3 regions of the Arthrobacter sp. Soil_C_49 genome follow, and region 3 is predicted to be linked to each of the others. Evidence: riboswitches for the same ligand, from Rfam matches in the RefSeq annotation. Region 3 holds a riboswitch; each other region holds the start of a gene.
What was found. Region 3 has a riboswitch for thiamine pyrophosphate ahead of thiC (phosphomethylpyrimidine synthase ThiC). Riboswitches for the same ligand answer to the same signal wherever they lie in the genome.
Positions count from the first base shown of each region.

Region 1: it holds a riboswitch for thiamine pyrophosphate, as region 3 does, so the genes downstream of both, AC3A4Z_RS20675 (ECF transporter S component) here and thiC (phosphomethylpyrimidine synthase ThiC) in region 3, are expected to answer to the same signal.
Region 2: it holds a riboswitch for thiamine pyrophosphate, as region 3 does, so the genes downstream of both, AC3A4Z_RS05455 (FAD-dependent oxidoreductase) here and thiC (phosphomethylpyrimidine synthase ThiC) in region 3, are expected to answer to the same signal.

Region 1 is NZ_JBDGJZ010000017.1:100,100-106,335, reverse strand. Features, by position in the region: gene AC3A4Z_RS20685 (energy-coupling factor transporter transmembrane component T family protein) at 1-337, opposite strand, end outside; gene AC3A4Z_RS20680 (ABC transporter ATP-binding protein) at 334-1,887, opposite strand; gene AC3A4Z_RS20675 (ECF transporter S component) at 1,887-2,510, opposite strand; TPP riboswitch at 2,570-2,710, opposite strand; gene AC3A4Z_RS20670 (heme-degrading domain-containing protein) at 2,784-3,326, shown strand; gene AC3A4Z_RS20665 (hypothetical protein) at 3,369-3,578, shown strand; gene AC3A4Z_RS20660 (DUF4383 domain-containing protein) at 3,659-4,138, shown strand; gene AC3A4Z_RS20655 (iron-containing redox enzyme family protein) at 4,197-5,258, shown strand; gene AC3A4Z_RS20650 (glycosyltransferase family 2 protein) at 5,255-6,236, shown strand, end outside.
Region 2 is NZ_JBDGJZ010000002.1:440,947-447,182, reverse strand. Features, by position in the region: gene AC3A4Z_RS05485 (TetR/AcrR family transcriptional regulator) at 1-52, shown strand, start outside; gene AC3A4Z_RS05480 (DUF3107 domain-containing protein) at 104-328, shown strand; gene AC3A4Z_RS05475 (hypothetical protein) at 370-672, shown strand; gene AC3A4Z_RS05470 (4a-hydroxytetrahydrobiopterin dehydratase) at 729-1,067, opposite strand; gene AC3A4Z_RS05465 (thiazole synthase) at 1,123-1,932, opposite strand; gene thiS (sulfur carrier protein ThiS) at 1,936-2,172, opposite strand; gene AC3A4Z_RS05455 (FAD-dependent oxidoreductase) at 2,201-3,541, opposite strand; TPP riboswitch at 3,534-3,652, opposite strand; gene thiE (thiamine phosphate synthase) at 3,680-4,417, shown strand; gene AC3A4Z_RS05445 (RNB domain-containing ribonuclease) at 4,535-6,022, shown strand.
Region 3 is NZ_JBDGJZ010000005.1:137,586-143,821, reverse strand. Features, by position in the region: gene AC3A4Z_RS10600 (alpha/beta hydrolase) at 116-850, shown strand; gene thiC (phosphomethylpyrimidine synthase ThiC) at 855-2,681, opposite strand; TPP riboswitch at 2,676-2,783, opposite strand; gene AC3A4Z_RS10590 (amidohydrolase family protein) at 2,864-3,946, shown strand; gene AC3A4Z_RS10585 (VOC family protein) at 4,053-4,928, shown strand; gene AC3A4Z_RS10580 (hypothetical protein) at 5,070-5,510, shown strand; gene rpsP (30S ribosomal protein S16) at 5,706-6,128, shown strand; gene AC3A4Z_RS10570 (RNA-binding protein) at 6,130-6,236, shown strand, end outside.

The DNA.
Region 1 (6,236 bases), on a different contig from region 3:
GCATAAACCCTGCCCCCAGCTCCAGCGAGCCTTCGCTCATGGTCCAGATGCCGACGTCGATCAGCGTCCTTCCGCTGTCCGGCGCCAGGATGGAGGTGCTCCAGCCGCCCACGGCCGCGGCGATGATCAGCGGCCAGCCGCGCTGCCAGAGCAGCGTGAGGGTCAACCCGGCCAGTGGAAACAGCAGGAGTTCACAGGCGAGCGCCACGGAGGCGGACACCCAGTCGATGGAGAGCGCCAGCACTGCGGTCACCAGGAAAACGGCGGCAAACTTGCTCAGGGGGTTGGCCCGGGTCAACAGGGCATGGTTTCCCTGCAGGTTCAGCTCCTGCCTCATGACGCCACCGCCTGCGCCGCAGCCATCCTCAGCTCTGTTCCGCCCAGGGCTGCCGTGAACTCGGCATCATGGGTCACCGACACCACGGCAGTGCCGGCGTCGAGGAGCTCGGTCAGGAATGAGGCCAGCTCCGCCCAGGTGTTGGCGTCCTGGCCGAACGTAGGTTCGTCCAAAACCAGGACCTGGGGATGCGCGGCCAGGACCGTGGCCACGGAAAGCCGGCGCTTTTCGCCACCCGAAAGAGTGTACGGATTGGCGTCCACGAGCTCCGTCAGCCGCAAACGTTCGAGCAGTTCGTCCACACGCTCCGTCCCGTGGCCGAGGTGCCGCGGGCCAAACAGGAGTTCATCCAGCACCTTGCCCGTAACGAACTGGTGCTCGGGCTCCTGGAATACGGTGCCCACCCGCTCGATCAGCTGCTCCGCCTTCCACTGGTAAGGATCAATCCCGGCGCCCCGGCCAAGCGCCAGGGTGGCGGAGACCTTGCCGGCCACGGGCTCCAAAAGACCGGCAAGAGTCAGGGCAAAAGTCGATTTTCCTGCCCCGTTGGGACCCGTGATGGCGAGCGCCTGCCCGGCGCGGACCTGCGCGCTGATATCCTGCTGCACCGGCAACGGCGGCAGCTTTCGGAATCCCTTACGGCGGGCACGTTCTCGTGAGACCGCCAGCTGCTCGGCGGCAAGCAGCAGATCGCCGGTCCCCGAAGCCGGGACGGCCGCACGCTGCCGGGTCTCCGGGACGTAACCGGGAACCCATACTCCGGCCGCTATCAGCATGCTCCGGGCCTCGGTGAGCACGCGGTCCGGCGGCCCGTCCAGGAGCACGGCGGGGTCGGTGGACGAACCGGGCTGCAGCACCACAATCCGGTCCACCAGGTCCTTCCACACGGACACCCGGTGCTCCACCACCACCAGGGTCGCCCCGGTCTTGTCCAGGCAGCGCGCCACAGCGTCGCGGACCTCAAGCACCCCCGCGGGGTCAAGGTTGGCTGTCGGTTCGTCAAGGAGGATCAGCCCGGGCCGCATCGCAAGGATGCCGGCGAGCGCCAGCCGCTGTTTCTGCCCGCCGGACAGGGCCGACGTCGGATGGTCCAGCGGCAGGTGGGACAGGCCGACGTCGTCCAGCGCCTCGTGCACGCGGGTCCAGATGTCGTCGCGGGGCACGGCGAGGTTCTCGGCGCCGAAGGCAACGTCGTCACCCACCCGGGAGAGGACCACCTGCGTCTCCGGGTCCTGCTGCATCAGGCCGGCGCGGCCGCGCTGCTCACGGGGGTAGGCTCCGTCAACCAGCAGCGAACCGGACTCGTCGGATTCGGAGGCCTCGCCGTCGTCGTTAACATCGCCCAGGACGCCCGCCAAGGCATGGAGAAGGGTGGACTTGCCCGCCCCGGACGGACCGAGGAGGAGCACCCGCTCCCCCGGCTGGATGTCCAGGTCAAGGGCACGGACCGCAGGCTTGGCACGTCCGGCATGCCGCCAGCCCCAACCGCGGGCGCTGACGGCCGCCGGACGCACCGCAACCGGCACGCCGTGATGGGAGGGAGCGCTCATCAGGAGAAGGCGGGCTCCGTTGCTGCCTTGCGCGAGGCGAACGAGCTGAGGACACCGGTCTTCGCCAGGCCGCGCGTGGCGATCCAGGACAGGGTACCGGCGATGATGGCGCCGGAGACGGCTGTGAAGATGATGTACGCCAGTTTGTCGCCGCCGGAGTAGGCGATGTTCCAGCCCCACGGGGCGAAGGAGTCGTTCAGGCCGCAGAACAGCCCGGCGCCGGCACCGGCAAGCAGCGACACCGGCAGGTTGAACTTCCGGTACACGAAGATGGCGAAGATGATTTCTGCGCCCAGGCCCTGGACAAAGCCGGAAAAGAGCACGGAGGCGCCGTACTGCGAGCCCATCAGCAGCTCGCCGGTGGCGGCCACGGTTTCGCAGAACAGCGCCGCGCCCGGCTTGCGGATGATGAGCATGCCCAGCACCGCCGGGATCATCCAGCCGCCGGCGATCAGGCCGGTCAGGGGCGGGTAGACGGCGTTCATGGGGGCTGAGACTGCCGCGGCTCCCTGGGACCAGGCCCAGAAGATAACGCCGCCGGCGATGGCGATCAGGGCCGCCACTACGATGTCCACGACGCGCCAGGACTTGCTGGTGGTCTTCTTTACTGCTGTTGTTGCCATGCGATCCTCCTGAGGAACAGGAGGGGAAAGTGCGGCAAGGGCACTGACTGCCGTTGCCGGACTTCGAGAACTCGACTCCCTTGCGCCGGTACTAACCGGATCAGGTTCGAGGGTCTGCGGCTGTCCGCACTCTCAGCGCCCACCTGCGGATCCTGGCATTGCCAGTGATGCCCGACGGCGGCGCTCCCCTGTCGTTAATTGATTCTGTGGGTAGATAAATAGCCCTGCTGGGCGTGGTCCAGTTTACACCGGAGGAGGGGTAGATTGTGGGCCATGACTGCCAATGCGCCGGATATGACTGAGTTCGATCCCGATTCTGATGCCACCCAGCCGGAGGGCTCCCTGCAGGCGCTCATCGCGCGGATTGAGGGCGAAATCCGGGAGCTCCAGTTTCCCCGGTTTTCGATGGACGACGCATTGAACCTGGGGCTGCTGCTGGTGGAACTGGGCAAGGAGGACCAGCTCCCCATCGCCATCGACATCACCAAGGGTGACCAGGTCCTGTTCCATGTGGCCCTGCCGGGCGCCACTCCGGACAACGAGTTCTGGATCCGGGCCAAGCAGCGCACCGCCGCCCGGTACGAGGTCCCGTCCCTGCTGGTGGGGCTGCGCGGACGGCTTCGCGGCGGCAGGATCGAGGACCAGGGCTGGTTCGACCAGACCACGTACGCGGCGCACGGGGGTTCCTTCCCGGTCTACGTCACAGGGGTGGGCGCGGTGGCCACCGTGACTGTTTCGGGGCTTCCCCAGGTGCAGGACCACAACATGGTGGTCCAGGCCCTCCGCGAAGTCCTCGGCTCGATGGGCGCCGACTGACGCCTTCTCTGAGCTGGACAATGTCGGGGCAAGGAGGGTGCCATGAACGGTCCTGGCGACGAAAACCAGGTGCGGGCGGCGGTGGATAAAGCCGAAGACGAGATGATCTACATTGGTCCGGACCACCCCTACTATCCCCTGCTCGCCGAACTAGTGGCCGCCGTCGGGAAAGCCTGGCAGCAGGGATATGAGCAGGGCCGGCACGGCGGGACCCACACCAACCCCTATACCTGGAACAGCCCGGAGGCGTGAACGCCGGGTAGGAAGCGTACTTAGCTTTTATTAGTAATCATGCTTACTATGTTGTTCCCGGCTTTAGAGGAGTACAGGTTATGGCGGTCAGCACCCGCGCCACCGAAGCGAGGACGGGCCTGCAGAAGGCCACCCTTGCCAGCGGCACCGTCTTCCTGCTGCTTGGAATCCTGGGATTCATTCCGGGCATCACCGCCAACTACGGTTCCCTCCGCTTTGCCGGCCCTGGCTCCGAAGCCGAGCTGTTCGGAATCTTCCAGGTGTCCGTCCTGCACAATGCCGTCCACGCCCTGTTCGGAATCGCCGGCCTGGTGATGGCCAGGACGCACCGGCAGGGGCGGAATTTCCTCATCTACGGGGGCGTCGCCTATCTGTTCCTTTGGCTCTATGGCCTGTTGATCGCCGATGACCTGCCGGCAAACTTCCTCCCGGAAAACAATGCGGACAACTGGCTGCACCTGGTCCTGGGCCTGGCCATGATCGCCCTTGCCATTCTGCTGTCCCCCAGGACCGTCCCCGGCAGCCCGTCCCGTGACCCGGACAGGGACACGGATGCATGAACGCCCACCAAAGCCCGCTGTCGAAGACGCAGCAATGCCGCCCGCCCAAAGGAGCATCATGAAAATCCCGGAGTCCCGAGGCCCCATCAGCAGCACGCTGTTCAGCGCCCTGAAGCACGAACCAGGCACCGACGAAGCAGTCGCAGCCGTGGATGAACTGCACTCGCTGGTCACACCCCACATGGCGGTGTCCTCGGACATCATCGGCGACGACGACGTCCAGGCGGCCCTCTTCTGCCTCTACGAACTGCACTATTCCGGGCTGGAGGGCGTGAGCGACGAGTGGGAGTGGGAACCGGGACTGATCCAGGTCCGCCGCCTGATGGAGCGGCCGTTTGAGGCGGAGCTCCGGGCTGCCGCGGCTTCCGCCGCCGGCGAGATCAATGTTCCGCCTGCCGGGGAGCTGACCAGCGATGCCGTGGCGGACATCCTGTTCGGCCTCGCTGCCACCGATACCGGGCCCAGCGTCTCCCGTTTTGTGGCCAAGAAGGCGACGCTGGACCAGCTCAAGGAATTCCTGATCCACAAGTCCATGTACCAGCTCAAGGAGGCGGACCCGCACACCTGGGCCATCCCCCGCCTCACCGGCAGGGCCAAGGCTGCCCTCGTGGAAATCCAGGCCGACGAATACGGCGGCGGACGCCCCGAACGCATGCACAGCGTTCTTTTCTCCCGCACCATGCGGGGCCTGGGCATGGACGACCACTACGGCGCCTACGTGGACGCTGTTCCCGCCGTCTCCCTCGCGGCCGTGAACATGATGTCGCTCTTCGGCCTGAACCGCCGGCTCCGGGGTGCCATTACAGGGCACCTCGCCATCTATGAGATGACCTCCTCCCAGCCCAACCGGCTGTACGGCAGCGGCTTCCGGCGGCACGGTTTCGACGCCGAAGTGACCCACTACTTCGACGAGCATGTGGAAGCCGACGCGGTCCACGAGCAGATCGCCGGGCGCGACCTGGCAGGCGGCCTGGTGGAGGCGGAGCCTGGACTGCTCGGGGACGTACTGTTCGGGGCCACCGCCGTCATGGCGATTGACGGCCGGCTTTCCACGCACCTGATGGCCAGCTGGGAAAAAGGAGTGACGTCGCTGAGGGCGGCAATGCCGGCCGCCGCATGAGTACCCCGCCCACGGGGCAATCCGCGGAGTACATCCTGCCGCTGCGCTGGACCGAGGACCTGGATCCGGAGCTACAGGATCTGTCTGCCTATCTTGGCGGTCTTCTCGCGTGGATCCCAGTGACCGTGGTGGACGGTTCCGACCGGGCGCTGTTCGAACGCCACCGGGCTGCCTTTCCGCCCGCCGTGCGCCACATCCGGCCCGGGCCGGCCGCCGGCGGCAACGGCAAGGTGGCCGGAGTGATGACGGGCGTGCAGGCCGCCAGGGCGGAGCTGCTGGTGATGGCCGACGACGACGTGCGCTACACCCGTGGGTCGCTTGCCGCCGTCGTCCATCACCTCAGTTCGGCGGACATTGTGCGGCCGCAGAACTACTTTGATCCGCTGCCGTGGCACGCCTGCTGGGATACGTCGCGGACCCTGATCAACCGGGCATGGTCGGCGGATTTCCCCGGCACCCTGGCCGTCCGCCGGAGTGCCCTGCTGGCCACCGGCGGCTACGATCCGGTGCTCTTCGAAAACCTTGAGCTGATCCGGACCCTCAAGGCAGCCGGCGGCCGGGAGGAGATCGCGCCTGGCCTGTTTGTGGCGCGGCGCCCGCCCAAGCTCCAGCACTTCTTCAAGCAACGCACGCGCCAGGCGTACGATGACTTCGCCGAGCCCCGGCGCCTCGCCGCAGAGCTTGGCCTGCTGCCGATGATTGCCTGTGCTTGCTGCCTGCCCGCTTCCCGCCGACGGGCCGCTCTCCTGGCGCTGGCGGCCGTGCCGGTCCTCCTGGCCTGGATCGGACGACAGCGCCACTCAGGGGCCGGGGTCTTCCCCTTCCGGGCTGTCTGGTACGCCCCTCTGTGGAGCCTGGAGCGGGCGGTCTGTGTCTGGATCGCCCTGGCATTCCGGTTGGGCGGTGGCGTCCCCTATGCCGGGGCACGGCTCAAGACCGCAGCCCACTCGGAAGCCGAACTTCGGCGCCGGCACCACG
Region 2 (6,236 bases), on a different contig from region 3:
CATTTACCGTTTAGCTTGGCGCGGAATCTCTCGCTTCCCCAAAGAGTCCTAGACTACAAATAAGACATAACCCGAGAAACGTTAACTGGCTGGGAGGCCCCCTGTGGAAGTAAAGATCGGCGTTCAGAACGTTGGCCGCGAAATTGTGCTGGAGTCGAACGAGGACGCAGACTCCGTGGCCAAGGTCGTCGAGGAGGCCATCAGCAACGGCGGTGACCTGCGCCTGAAGGATGACAAGGGACGCCTGATCATTGTTCCCGGCAAGGCCCTGGCATACGTCGAAATCGGCGCCGAAGAACAGCGCCGCGTAGGTTTCGGCCAGTTCTAGCCGCTGCCGTCCGGACAGGGCGGTTATTTCCGAGGAGAGCCATGCTTTCGTTGACCATCGTGGTGCTGGTGACAGCAGCCGCAGGTTTCATCGTCTGGGCAAACGACAAACGCCATACCAAATACGGAGTTGGCGTCCCGGCCGGCGTCGCCGTGGGTGTGGGAGCGTTGAGCTGGGTCATCCTGATGGCCGCAGGTTTCGGGTACCGTCCGGGGCTGACCTGGATGCCGTGGATCCTGCCCATGGTCCTCGGCTCCGCGGCGGCGGTGGCGGCAGTCATCTACCTGGGCCGCACCCGTGCCAAGAAGGATCTGGAACGGCTCACCGCGGCTTTGAAGCTCTAACCAAGAGAACCATCGGACGTGACCACTACCCTCCCGGGGGCAGTGGTCACGTCCGGTTAAAGGGCGGCAGGGTGTTTGCCCGGCTCGGCAACGGCATGGACCGCGGCCGCGGCCTCACTCACTGCCTCTGCCGCCCCCACATCGCGGGCGGTGACCTCTCCCCCGGCGTCATGCGAGGTGTAGCGGAGGAACACCCTGTTGTACCGCCAGTCCAGGTCGGGGTGGTGGTTCTGTTCCTCGGCAAGGCGCCCGACGGCGGCAATCAGCTCCAACGCGGCAGCCGACGTCGGCATCTTGTACACCGTCACCAGGGCCCCCTTGCGGTAGCGCCAGTGGGGCAGGACGGCCAGGGCGTCCTCGAGCCGTTCGGGGGAAAGAACGTCCTTGCTGGACATGGCTGCTCCTCAGTTGCGGTGCGCATGCCCCGGCTGCCGCCGTGCGCCGGAGAGGCTACAGGAACTCGGCCCGGCCTTCCATGGCCGACGACGCCAGTGCATGTTCGCGGCGCGGTATCCTGCCGGCCGTCTTCGCCAGCCTACCGGCGATCACCGCGTGTTTGAAGGCCTCCCCCATCACCGCAGGATTCTGGGCACGGGTCACCGCAGTGGCCAGCAGGACGGCGTCGCAGCCCAGCTCCATGGCGAGGGCCGCGTCCGAGGCGGTCCCGATGCCTGCGTCCAGCACCACAGGAACCGAGGCCCGGGACACAATCAGTTCAATGTTGTGCGGATTCAGGATGCCCAGGCCGGTGCCGATGGGTGATCCGAGCGGCATCACGGCCGTGGCCCCGAGGTTTTCGAGCCGGAGGGCCAGGACAGGATCGTCGTTGGTGTAGGCGAACACCTTGAAGCCCCTGTTGACGAGCTGCTCGGTGGCGTCCACCAGTTCGACGGCGTCCGGCAGGAGGGTCTGTTCGTCGGCGATGACTTCCAGCTTCACCCAGTCCGTTTCCAGCGCCTCACGGGCCAGTTCTGCCGTCAGCACGGCGTCCCGGGCAGTGAAGCAGCCGGCGGTGTTGGGCAGCACCCGGATGCCATGGTCCAGCAGCAGCTGGAACAGCGTGCCTGTTTCCGCCGTCGAGTAGCGGCGCATGGCCACCGTGGTCAGGCTGGTGCCGGAAGCGAGGAGTGCTGCGCCGAGGCCGTCCAGGCTGGGTGCGCCGCCGGTGCCCATAATCAGCCGGGAGGACAGTTCCACGCCGTCGATGACCAGCGGGTCCTGGAGCGCGGAGGAGGACGCAGCGGTGATGGTTTCGCTCATGGGTCAGCCTCCCTGCACAGCCGTGACGAGTTCAACCTCGTCGCCGTCCGCGAGCGCGGTGGCAAACCACTGGCTCCGCGGCACTACCTGCGCGTTGTGTGCCACGGCCACGCCGAGCTTCTGCCCGTCGGTGGCCTGGCCGTCAGCCCCGAGGGGCCTTCCTGTGACCTGGCTGACGAGCTGCGCGATGGAAGCACCGTCCGGCACGGGGTGCCGGGTTCCGTTCAAGGTGATGTTCATGCTGTTTCCTTTGTGGGCGGTAGGTGGCTCAGGCGGCCGGTTGGGTAGGGGTGGTTGCGGCTGGGGCAGGAGTTTCGTTGAATCGGGCGGGGCTAAAGGGCGCCCAGCGGGGATCTTCGCGGCCGTCCAGGAGGTCCCGGCAGATGGCGGCGGCGGCCGGCGTCAGGTGGACGCCGTGCCTGAAGAACCCGGTAGCGATGATGAGCCCGGGAAGGTGTCCGCCGGACTGGCCCGCGCCTTCCGTTGCGGGCACCCGGCCCAGCAGCGGCGCATTGTCCGGCGTTCCGGGCCGGGCCCGGGCGGTGCATTCGAGCAGCTCGAGTTCGGCGACGGCGGGAAGCAGCACCTGCGCGTCGCGGAGCAGCTGGTAGACGCCACCGGCGGAAACGGCGCCGGGGGTAGAGGGCGCGTCTTCGCGCTGCGTTGCCCCGATCACCACCGTCCCGTCCCGGCGGGGAACGATATACACCGGGACCCCGCGCACCAGTCCGCGGACGGTGGAGGTCACCAGCGGTTGCAGATGCCGGGGCACGGCGAGCCGCAGGATGTCCCCGTAAACAGGCCGCAGCGGAAGCTGCAGGCCCTCCGGGAGGAACCCCAGTTCCGCCGCGTGCAGCCCGTTCGCCACTACGGTCTCTGCGGCCTGGACGGTTCCGCCGCCGGCCAACCGGACGCCGGCAACAGCGCCGTCCTGCCACAGCAGCGCTGCCGCTTTGTCCGGCACCGAGTAACCGTCGACGGCGCCGGCTACTCCTGCGTGATCCTGCCGGGACCCGCTGCGGGCACCTTCGCCCCTGGTTCTTCCCACGCCGTGGCCGGCGAGCGCGCGCCGCAGGCAGTCCACCAGCAGCCGCGGATCCACCTGGTGATCGGCCGGGGTGTCCAGCGCACAGGCGATGGCCGGGCTGAGCAGTGGCTCCCGCCGGCGGGCTTCGCGGACGGTGAGCGGTTCCACGGTGAGTCCGTTCGCCTGCTGCACCGCGCGCAGGTCCATCAGCGCGCGGCGGTCGGCGGCGTCGGCACCCACGGCGAGGGTCGGCGTCGTGATGTATCCAGGATCGGCACCGGATGCTGCGCGGAGGCCGGCCACAAAAGCGGGCCACCGGGCCGAGGCGTCCAGCATCAGCTCGAGGAGCTCTTCTTCCTGGTAGTGCAGTTCGCTGACGGGCGCGAGCATTCCGGCGGCGGCCCAGCTGGCGCCGGTACCCGGGGCGTCGTCGATGAGCACCACGGAGCGCCCCGAGCGTTGCGCCTCCCAGGCGATGCCGTGGCCGATCACTCCGCCGCCGATCACGGCGACGTCAGCCCGGATGATGCCCGAAGGTATGGACGGTTTATGCGGTGGGGCCGGGGTCGACGGTGCGCGCATGTGTCTCCTTCCCTACGCCGGTACTAGCCGGATCAGGTCAAGCGGTCGGCTCTGACGCCCTCTCAGCCCGGCGCTTTATGACAGCTGCCGCGGGCTCCCGCAGTACGAGGCAAGTGTAGAGGAACTAGGCTTGCCCCCATGAATGTGTCCCACACTCCTGCCGCCGGCACCGATGTCCTCAGCACCACCAAAATCAGCAATGGCCTCAACTCAGCGCACCTGTACCTCTGCACGGATGCCCGCAAGGACCGCGGCGATTTCGGGCAGTTCGTGGACGCCGCGTTTGCCGGTGGCGTGGACATCATCCAGCTCCGGGACAAGACCATCGAGGCCGCGGAGGAGCTGGAGCTCCTGGCTGTGCTGAAGGAAACCGCGGAGCGGCACGGCCGGCTGTGGGCCGTCAACGACAGGGCCGATATCGCCGTGCTGTCCGGCGCGCCGGTGTTCCATATCGGCCAGAAGGACCTCCCCCTGGCCACCGCGCGCACCCTGCTCAACGGCAATGCGGCCATCGGACTGTCCAGCCATGCACCAGAGCAGGTGGACGCCGCCCTCGCGGCTGCTGCCGGGCCCGCGGGGTTGGACTACTTCTGCGTGGGTCCGGTGTGGGCCACACCCACCAAACCGGGGCGGGCCGCGGTCGGACTTGAGCTGGTGAAGTACGCCGCCGCGGCTGCGGGCCCTGCGGGGCAGAAAGGACAGGCCGACGGCGGTGTCCCCTGGTTTGCCATTGGCGGCATCGACCACAGCAACGTGGAGCAGGTGGTGGAGGCGGGCGCCCGGCGCATTGTGGTGGTCCGGGCCATCACGGAGGCCGACGATCCTGCGGCCGCCGCCGCATCGCTCCTCGCGGCCTTGGATGCGCCCGGTTCCTGAGGCTGCCCCGGCCGCCGGCGGTCCGGCCCGCTGACGCTCGTAACCGTGCTTTTACCCCGCGCCCTTCCCGGCCCGGGTGCCTGCATTATCGCCGGAATTCGAGTTAGGCTGATTTTCGTGTCACACCATCGGCTGGCTCCCAACGTCCACGAGCACAATAACGCGCTCGAGGCGGCGCTCAGTGCGCTGCGGACCGAACTGGAGCTGCCCGGCGCCTACCCTGACGATGCCGTGGCTGATGCCAAAGCAGCCGTGGAATCCCTGCAGCTGCCTGCCTACGACCTGACCGCCGTCGAGTTCGTTACCATTGATCCCGCGTCCTCCACCGACCTGGACCAGGCACTGTTCATCGAGCGCGACGGCGACGGGTACCACGTGCTCTACGCCATCGCCGACGTGCCCGCATTTGTTAGCCCGGGCGGACCATTGGATGCGGAAACACGCCGTCGCGGGCAGACGTTCTACGCCCCCGACGGGCGGATCCCGCTGCATCCGGAAATCATCAGCGAGCAGGCCGGCAGCCTTCTTCCGGACCAGGACTGTTCCGCATTTGTCTGGGATTTCCGCCTGGACAACGCCGCCGAGGTCACCTCCGTCGCTGTCAGGCGGGCGCGTATCCGCAGCCGGGCCAAGCTCAGTTACAAGGGCACGCAGGCCGAACTCGACGCCGGAACGGCCCCGCCGGTGCTGCAGCTCCTCAAAGAGGTGGGGCTCAAGCGTGTGGAGCTGGAGCGGGCCCGCGGCGGCGCCAGCCTGAACATGCCAGACCAGGAGATCGTCCAACTGCCCGACGGCGGCTACCGGATCGCTGCCGCTCCCCAGCTTCCCGTGGAGGACTGGAACGCGCAGATCTCGCTGATGACCGGGATGGCAGCCGCCCGCCTCATGCTGACAGGGAAGGTAGGCATCCTGCGCACCATGCCCTCGCCCGATGAACGCTCCCTGAACCATTTCCGGCTGCAGACCGAAGCCCTGGGCAAGCCCTGGGACGGCGAAGTCAGCTACGGCGAGTACCTGCGGAGCCTGGACCCCACCGATCCCCGACAGCTGGCCATCATGCACTCCGCCGGCATGCTGTTCCGCGGTGCCTCCTACACGGCCTTTGATGGATCCGTGCCCGAAGATGCCATCCAGTCGGCCATCGGCGCAGCCTATGCGCACACCACTGCCCCCTTGCGCCGCCTGGTGGACCGCTTTGTCCTGGTGATCTGCGAGGCCTTGAGCAATGGCGGCAAGGTTCCCGGCTGGGCGCGCGAAGCCCTGCCAACGTTGCCCGACATCATGGCCGGGTCCGACCAGCTCGCGTCGCGGATGGAGAAAATGGCCCTGGACACCGTGGAGGCGGCCCTGCTGGTCAACCACGTGGGCCAGGAGTTCAACGCGATCGTCATTTCCGGGTCGAAGCCGCAAAAGGACAACGGTAAGAACGGGAACGGCAAGAACGGCAACGGCAACGGGAACGGCGGTACGGGCACCATCCAGATCGCGGACCCCGCGGTGACAGCCCGCTGCGCCGGCGAACTGGAGCCCGGAACCAAGGTCCGGGTGCGCTTGGTCTCGTCCAATATCGCAACGCGGGAAGTCCATTTCGAGCTGGTGCAATAGCAGCACCGGGGCGGTGTTGAAGGCCCAAAGCCGGTATTTCAGCTCCCTGCAGCTAGACTGAAGGAGTAGAAATGGATGCCCGGTCGTTGATTTCCTTGATTTGAAACCAACAAGCCCGCCCCTACGCGATCTTGAGATTTACCCGCTGGTCACCAGTGCCAGCATTTAGATAGCCCGCGATCGGCTTCCACTGGAATTGCTTGTGCGCCCGAGC
Region 3 (6,236 bases):
CGCTGTCCCAACCAAGTAGCGCCAAGTGTCGTTTTGACGGTTCATAACGACACTTGGCGCTACTCACTTGGGATGGTTCCCGGGGGAAGTCAGTGCCGTGGAATAGGGTTGGGTCATGTTCAAGCAGAGGGTAGTGTTCGTGCACGGCGCCGGCAGTTTCGGCTCCGCCGCCTGGCCGCGCCAGCACGGAATGGCACTGTCCTACGACGCATTGTTCCTCCGCCGCCACGGCTATGACCCGGTGGCTGAGCCGGTTGAATCCTCCTTCGAGGAGGACGCCAGGATTGTGCTGCGGTCGCTGGCCGACGACGGCCGGGGCGCCGCCGGAGGGCATGTCGTGGCACATTCCCAAGGCGCCATCGCGGCCATGCTGGCCGCCGTCGAACGCCCTGACCTGGTCTTTTCCCTGACGCTGGTGGAACCGGCCTGCCTGTCGCTGACCGCCGAACTTCCGGCCACAGCGGCCCACATCGGCCTCATGCAGCCGCTCTTCGACGCCCGGCACCAGATGAGCGACCAGGACTTCCAGCGCGAGTTCGTCCGGCGCGTCTACGCCACCGACCTGCAGCAGCCGGCCACAGCCGAGGAGAAACGTTCCGCCAGGCGGCTCCGGCTGCAGGCCCCCGCCTGGGAAGCCCCGCTGCACATCGTTCCCGGCGTGCCCACCCTGGTCCTCACCGGGGGATGGGAACCGCTCTACGAGGAGATCGCCGGATACCTGCGGGAGACCGGCGCCCTGCACCGCACAGCGGCGGGAGGGCACCGGCCCCACGATTCCGTGGAGGGGGACCGTATCATCAGGTCCTTCATCCGCGACGTGGGCACGGTGCAGGCACCCTGGGCGTCCTGAGGCGTCAGCTGCCGGAGGGGACGCTCAGCTCCGGCAGGTAGACCTTGCCGCCGGCCGCCAGGAACTCCTCGCTCTTGCCCCGCATGCCCGCTGCGGCATCGGCCAGTGCCGCCTGTGCCGCTGCGGAACCATACTCATCCCGGATGTCCTGGCTGATCCGCATGGAGCAGAACTTGGGGCCGCACATGGAACAGAAGTGCGCCGTCTTGGCCGGCTCGGCAGGCAGTGTCTCGTCATGGAATGCCTCGGCCGTCACCGGGTCCAGGGACAACGCAAACTGGTCGCGCCAGCGGAACTCGAACCGCGCCTTGGACAGGGCGTCATCGCGTTCGTGCGCGCCGGGGTGGCCCTTGGCGAGGTCTGCCGCGTGGGCCGCGATCTTGTAGGTGATCACCCCGGTCTTGACGTCGTCCTTGTTGGGCAGGCCCAGGTGTTCCTTGGGGGTGACGTAGCAGAGCATGGCGGTACCGTAGCGGGCGATCTCCGTGGCGCCGATGGCCGAGGTGATGTGGTCATAGCCGGGCGCCACGTCGGTGACCAGCGGACCCAGGGTGTAGAACGGGGCACCCTTGCACAGTTCCTGCTGGCGCTCGACGTTCTCCCTCACCAGGTGGAACGGGATGTGCCCGGGGCCTTCCACCATCACCTGCACGTCGTATTCCCACGCCCGCTGCGTGAGCTCGGCCAGCGTATCCAGTTCGGCGAACTGTGCCGCATCATTGGCGTCCGCCGTCGCCCCCGGCCGCAGCCCGTCCCCCAGGGAAAAGGCGACGTCGTACTTGGCAAAGATTTCGCAGAGCTCGTCGAAGTGCGTGTAGAGGAAGTTTTCCTGGTGATGCGCCAGGCACCAGCCGGCCATGATCGAACCGCCGCGGGACACGATGCCCGTTACCCGGTTGGCCGTCAGGGGAACGTACCGGAGCAGGACGCCAGCGTGGATGGTCATGTAATCCACACCCTGTTCGCACTGCTCAATGACGGTGTCGCGGAAAATCTCCCATGTCAGTGCGTTTGCTTCCCCGTTGACCTTCTCAAGTGCCTGGTAGATGGGGACGGTCCCGATCGGCACGGGGGAGTTGCGGATGATCCATTCCCTCGTGGTGTGGATGTCGTCGCCGGTGGAAAGGTCCATCACCGTGTCCGCGCCCCACTGGGTGGCCCACTGCAGCTTGTCCACCTCCTCGGCGATCGAACTGGTGACCGCCGAGTTTCCGATGTTCGCGTTGATCTTCACCAGGAACGCCTTGCCGATGATCATCGGCTCGGACTCCGGGTGGTTGATGTTGTTCGGAATGATGGCCCGGCCGGCAGCCACTTCACTGCGGACCAGCTCCACGTCGCAGTTCTCCCGCAGTGCCACGAACCGCATCTCCGGGGTGATCACGCCCTGCCGTGCGTAGTGCATCTGCGTGACGGTTTTGCCGTCGACGGCGCGGCGGGGCACCGGCCGCGCGCCCTTCCACTCGGCGCTCGCCGCCCCGCGGCGGACGGCAGAACGGCCGTCGTCGAGCAGGTTCCGCCCGCGCCCGCTGTACTTTTCGGTGTCCCCGCGTGCTTCAATCCACTCCGCGCGGAACGGCGTGAGGCCGCGGACGGGATTACTCCCCGGACCGGCGGTGCGGTAGACACGGAACGGTCCGTTCGGCTGGCCGTTCGGTGAATCCGCCAGCTCAATTTCCGTGACCGGCACCCGGATTCCGGCCGCCGCGTCCTGGACGAACGCCAGGGAATGGGACTTCAGCGACTGCGTGACCGGAGGCTGGACCTGGCCACCCGCCGTTGCGCCGGACGGATTTTGGGCAGGGTTAAGCTGTGCATTTGATGTACTCAAGGAATACTCACTTCCTTCGCCGGCATTACCCGGACAGGTTCAACGGTCGCAGGCTGCATCAGCCCGATCTCAGCCCCTGCAAGGGCACCCGTGTGGTCACCAAGAAGCTACCACAGCTCGTTGGACTGCCTGTGTCATATCCGGCGGTGCTAGCCTTTCGGGCGGGAAAGAGAGGAAGATCCATGGCAGAAACCATCCAGTTCAACGGCGCCGTGCTGACCGGGCCGGACACCGAGGTACGCGGGCTCTGGTCCGTTGGCGGCAGGCTCACGTTCCGTCGGCCGGCGGCGGAACCGGCCAGAATTTTGGACGGCTGGGTGCTGCCGGGTTTTGCTGACGCCCATTGCCACATCGGCCTGGGAACCGGGGGCGCCGTCGATGAAGCGACGGCGGAAGAGCAAGCACGGACCGACCTGGAAGCGGGCACTCTGCTGGTCAGGGATGCGGGTTCCCCCGTAGACACCCGCTTCCTCCAGGGGAGTCGTGCGGCGCCGGTGCTCATCCGTGCCGGGAGGCACGTGGCCAGGACCCGCCGGTACCTCCGCGGCTTCGCTGAGGAAGTGGAACCCGACGGCCTGGTGGAGGCCGTCCGGAAGCAGGCGCGCGACGGCGACGGCTGGGTCAAGCTCGTGGGGGACTGGATAGACCGCGGCGCCGGTGACCTGGCGCCGTCGTTTCCCGCCGCCGTCGTCAAGGACGCCGTCCGGGCGGTGCACGATGAAGGCGCGCGGGTCACCGCGCACTGCTTCGCCGAAGAGACCCTGGACCAGATGCTGGACGCGGACATCGACTGCATCGAACATGCCACGGGACTGCTGCCACGGCACATTCCACGGTTCGTGGAGCAGGATGTTCCCATCGTGCCCACCCTCATCAACATCGCCACTTTCCCGGACATCGCTGCGCAGGCCGAGCCCAAGTTCCCCCGGTACGCCGCCCATATGCGCGCCCTGTGGGAACGGCGCGCGGAACGGGTGCTGGAGGCCTTCGAAGCCGGGGTGAAGATCTACGCCGGCACGGACGCGGGCAGCGTCATCAGGCACGGCAGGATCGGGGACGAAATCCTGGCCCTCCACCACGCCGGACTGCCCGCACCCGCCGCCCTCGACGCCGCGTGCTGGGGCGCCCGGAAGTGGCTGGGCGCTGACGTGCTCGAGGAAGGTGCCCGGGCCGACGTCGTCCTGTGCCGGGAGGACCCGCGCCGGGTTCTGCAAACCGTGCAGGAGCCGGCCCATGTGGTGCTGGAAGGGCACGTCGTGCGCTGACCCAGGCGAAGGCCCGGAAACCACTTGGAATAAATTGAAGCTTCAAGTAATTTTAACAGTGACAGGCCCACCAACCCGACGGGCCACAGTACCGGGAGTTTTCACAATGACTGCAGAAGCCGCCACCCAGGATCTTCTTCCTGCCGACCTCACCATGGGCACCGTGATGCTCAAGGTGGGCGACATGAAGGTCATGACCGACTACTACCAGCGCGCCCTCGGCCTCGAGGTCATCACCGAACAGGACGGCGGCCTGTACCTCGGCCGGCTCCGGAAGCCGCTGGTCCATCTTGCGCCCGCCCCCGGGCTGAACCTGCCCGGCAGGGGCGAGGCCGGCCTCTTCCACACAGCGCTGCTCTTTGAAAACCAGGCCGACCTCGCCGCCACCATCGCCACGGCCGCCCGGTTCGAGCCGCGCTCCTTCACAGGCAGCGCCGACCACCTCGTCAGCGAGGCTTTCTACTTCAACGATCCCGAAGGCAACGGCATTGAGCTCTACTGGGACCGCCCGCGCAGCAACTGGTCCTGGAACGGCACCGATGTGGTGATGGACAGCCTGGCCCTGCCGCCGCAGCGCTACCTGGAGCAGCACCTCACCGAGGAATCGCTGGAGCGCCAGCGCGGAACTGTTGCCGGGGTGGGCCACGTCCACCTCCAGGTAGGCGACGTCCAGCTGGCGCGTGACTTCTACGTGGGCATCCTCGGGTTCGAGAAAACGGCCGGCTGGCACGGGCAGGCACTCTTTGTCTCCGCCGGCCGCTACCACCACCACATGGCCATGAACGTCTGGAACAGCCGCGGCGCCGGCCCGCGCAAGGACACGCTGGGCCTGGGCGAAGTGCTCATCGAGGTTCCGGCCGGGGACGACGTCGGGGCGCTGGCTGACCGGCTGAAGGTCGCCGGGGTGCCTTCCCACCACACCGGCGCTGAACTCCGTTTCGAGGATCCCTGGCGCAACAACATCCGGGTCACGGTCCGCTGATATGCCCCGCGGGACCCGCGCCCGGCAGGCGTTGCCGCGCCAGGGGCGGGCCGGCCTGTACTAGGCTGAAGCCCAACGGCCGGGGCGGCAGGCGCTGCCCGCCCCAGTGACCGAACCGTCAACGGAATGAGGGTAATTCCCATGGGCTTCACCGAGATCTTTGTCGCTGACCATGCGGGTGCGCTGAAGCGCGCCGGGATGCTGGACCAGGGCGGCAGCCAGCCGGCTGCCCACGCCCTGCGGATCCCTGACATCAGCGACTTTGAAGTCGAGCAGCTCGGGGAGTTTGCCGGCGCAGCCGTGCACGCCGGCGGAGCGGACTATGAGCTGACCATGGTGGACGTGGCCAGCGATTCGCTCCTGGCGGTACCTCCGGCCATGGTCCGCGCGCTCGCGGACCTGCTGACCTACGAAACCGAAGGGGAAGGCAACGTCCTGGATGACGTCGCCGAACGGTGGGCGGCCCAGGAGGACATGCCTTTCGACTCGGCCCAGGCCCGGACCTACGTCCAGCAGTTGGCTGAACTTGCCGGCGGCATCGACGACTCGGAACGCAGTGGCCTCTACGTCTGGACTTCCTAGTTCCCGCCCGCAATCGGCGGGCGGGGTGTCAAGTCGAAATCCGGGCGCTCATCTGGCACAATAGACAGGTACTCGATCTGCGTGGCCCCTCTCTCCGCGTCCGGATCCTGTCCTTCGAACCCGCAAGTACGGCCCGCCCCACGGGTGCAGAACGCCGGGCTCACCCCCTTTTCTGAAACAGGAGTGACCACAAAAGTGGCCGTAAAGATTCGCCTTAAGCGCTTTGGCAAAATGCGCGCACCGTACTACCGCATCGTCGTCGCTGACTCACGCACCAAGCGTGACGGCCGCGCCATCGAGGAAATCGGCAAGTACCACCCCACCGAAGAGCCCTCATACATCGAGGTCAACTCCGAGCGTGCGCAGTACTGGCTGTCCGTCGGCGCCCAGCCGTCCGAGCAGGTTGCCGCGATCCTGAAGATCACCGGTGACTGGCAGAAGTTCAAGGGCCTGCCGGGCCAGGAAGGCACCCTGAAGACCAAGTCTGAGAAGGCTGCCTTCGTTGCCCCCGAAAAGGGTTCTGTGATCATCCCGGAAGCCATCACCAAGAAGGCCTCCAAGTCTGACGCAGCCGAGGCACCGGCCGAAGCCGAAGCAGAGACCACCGAGGCTGAGTAAATTGCTGGCAGAAGCGCTGGAACACCTGGTCCGGGGAATCGTCGATTCCCCGGATGACGTCAAGGTCAGCTCCAAGAGCAACCGCCGCGGGGATACCCTCGAGGTGCG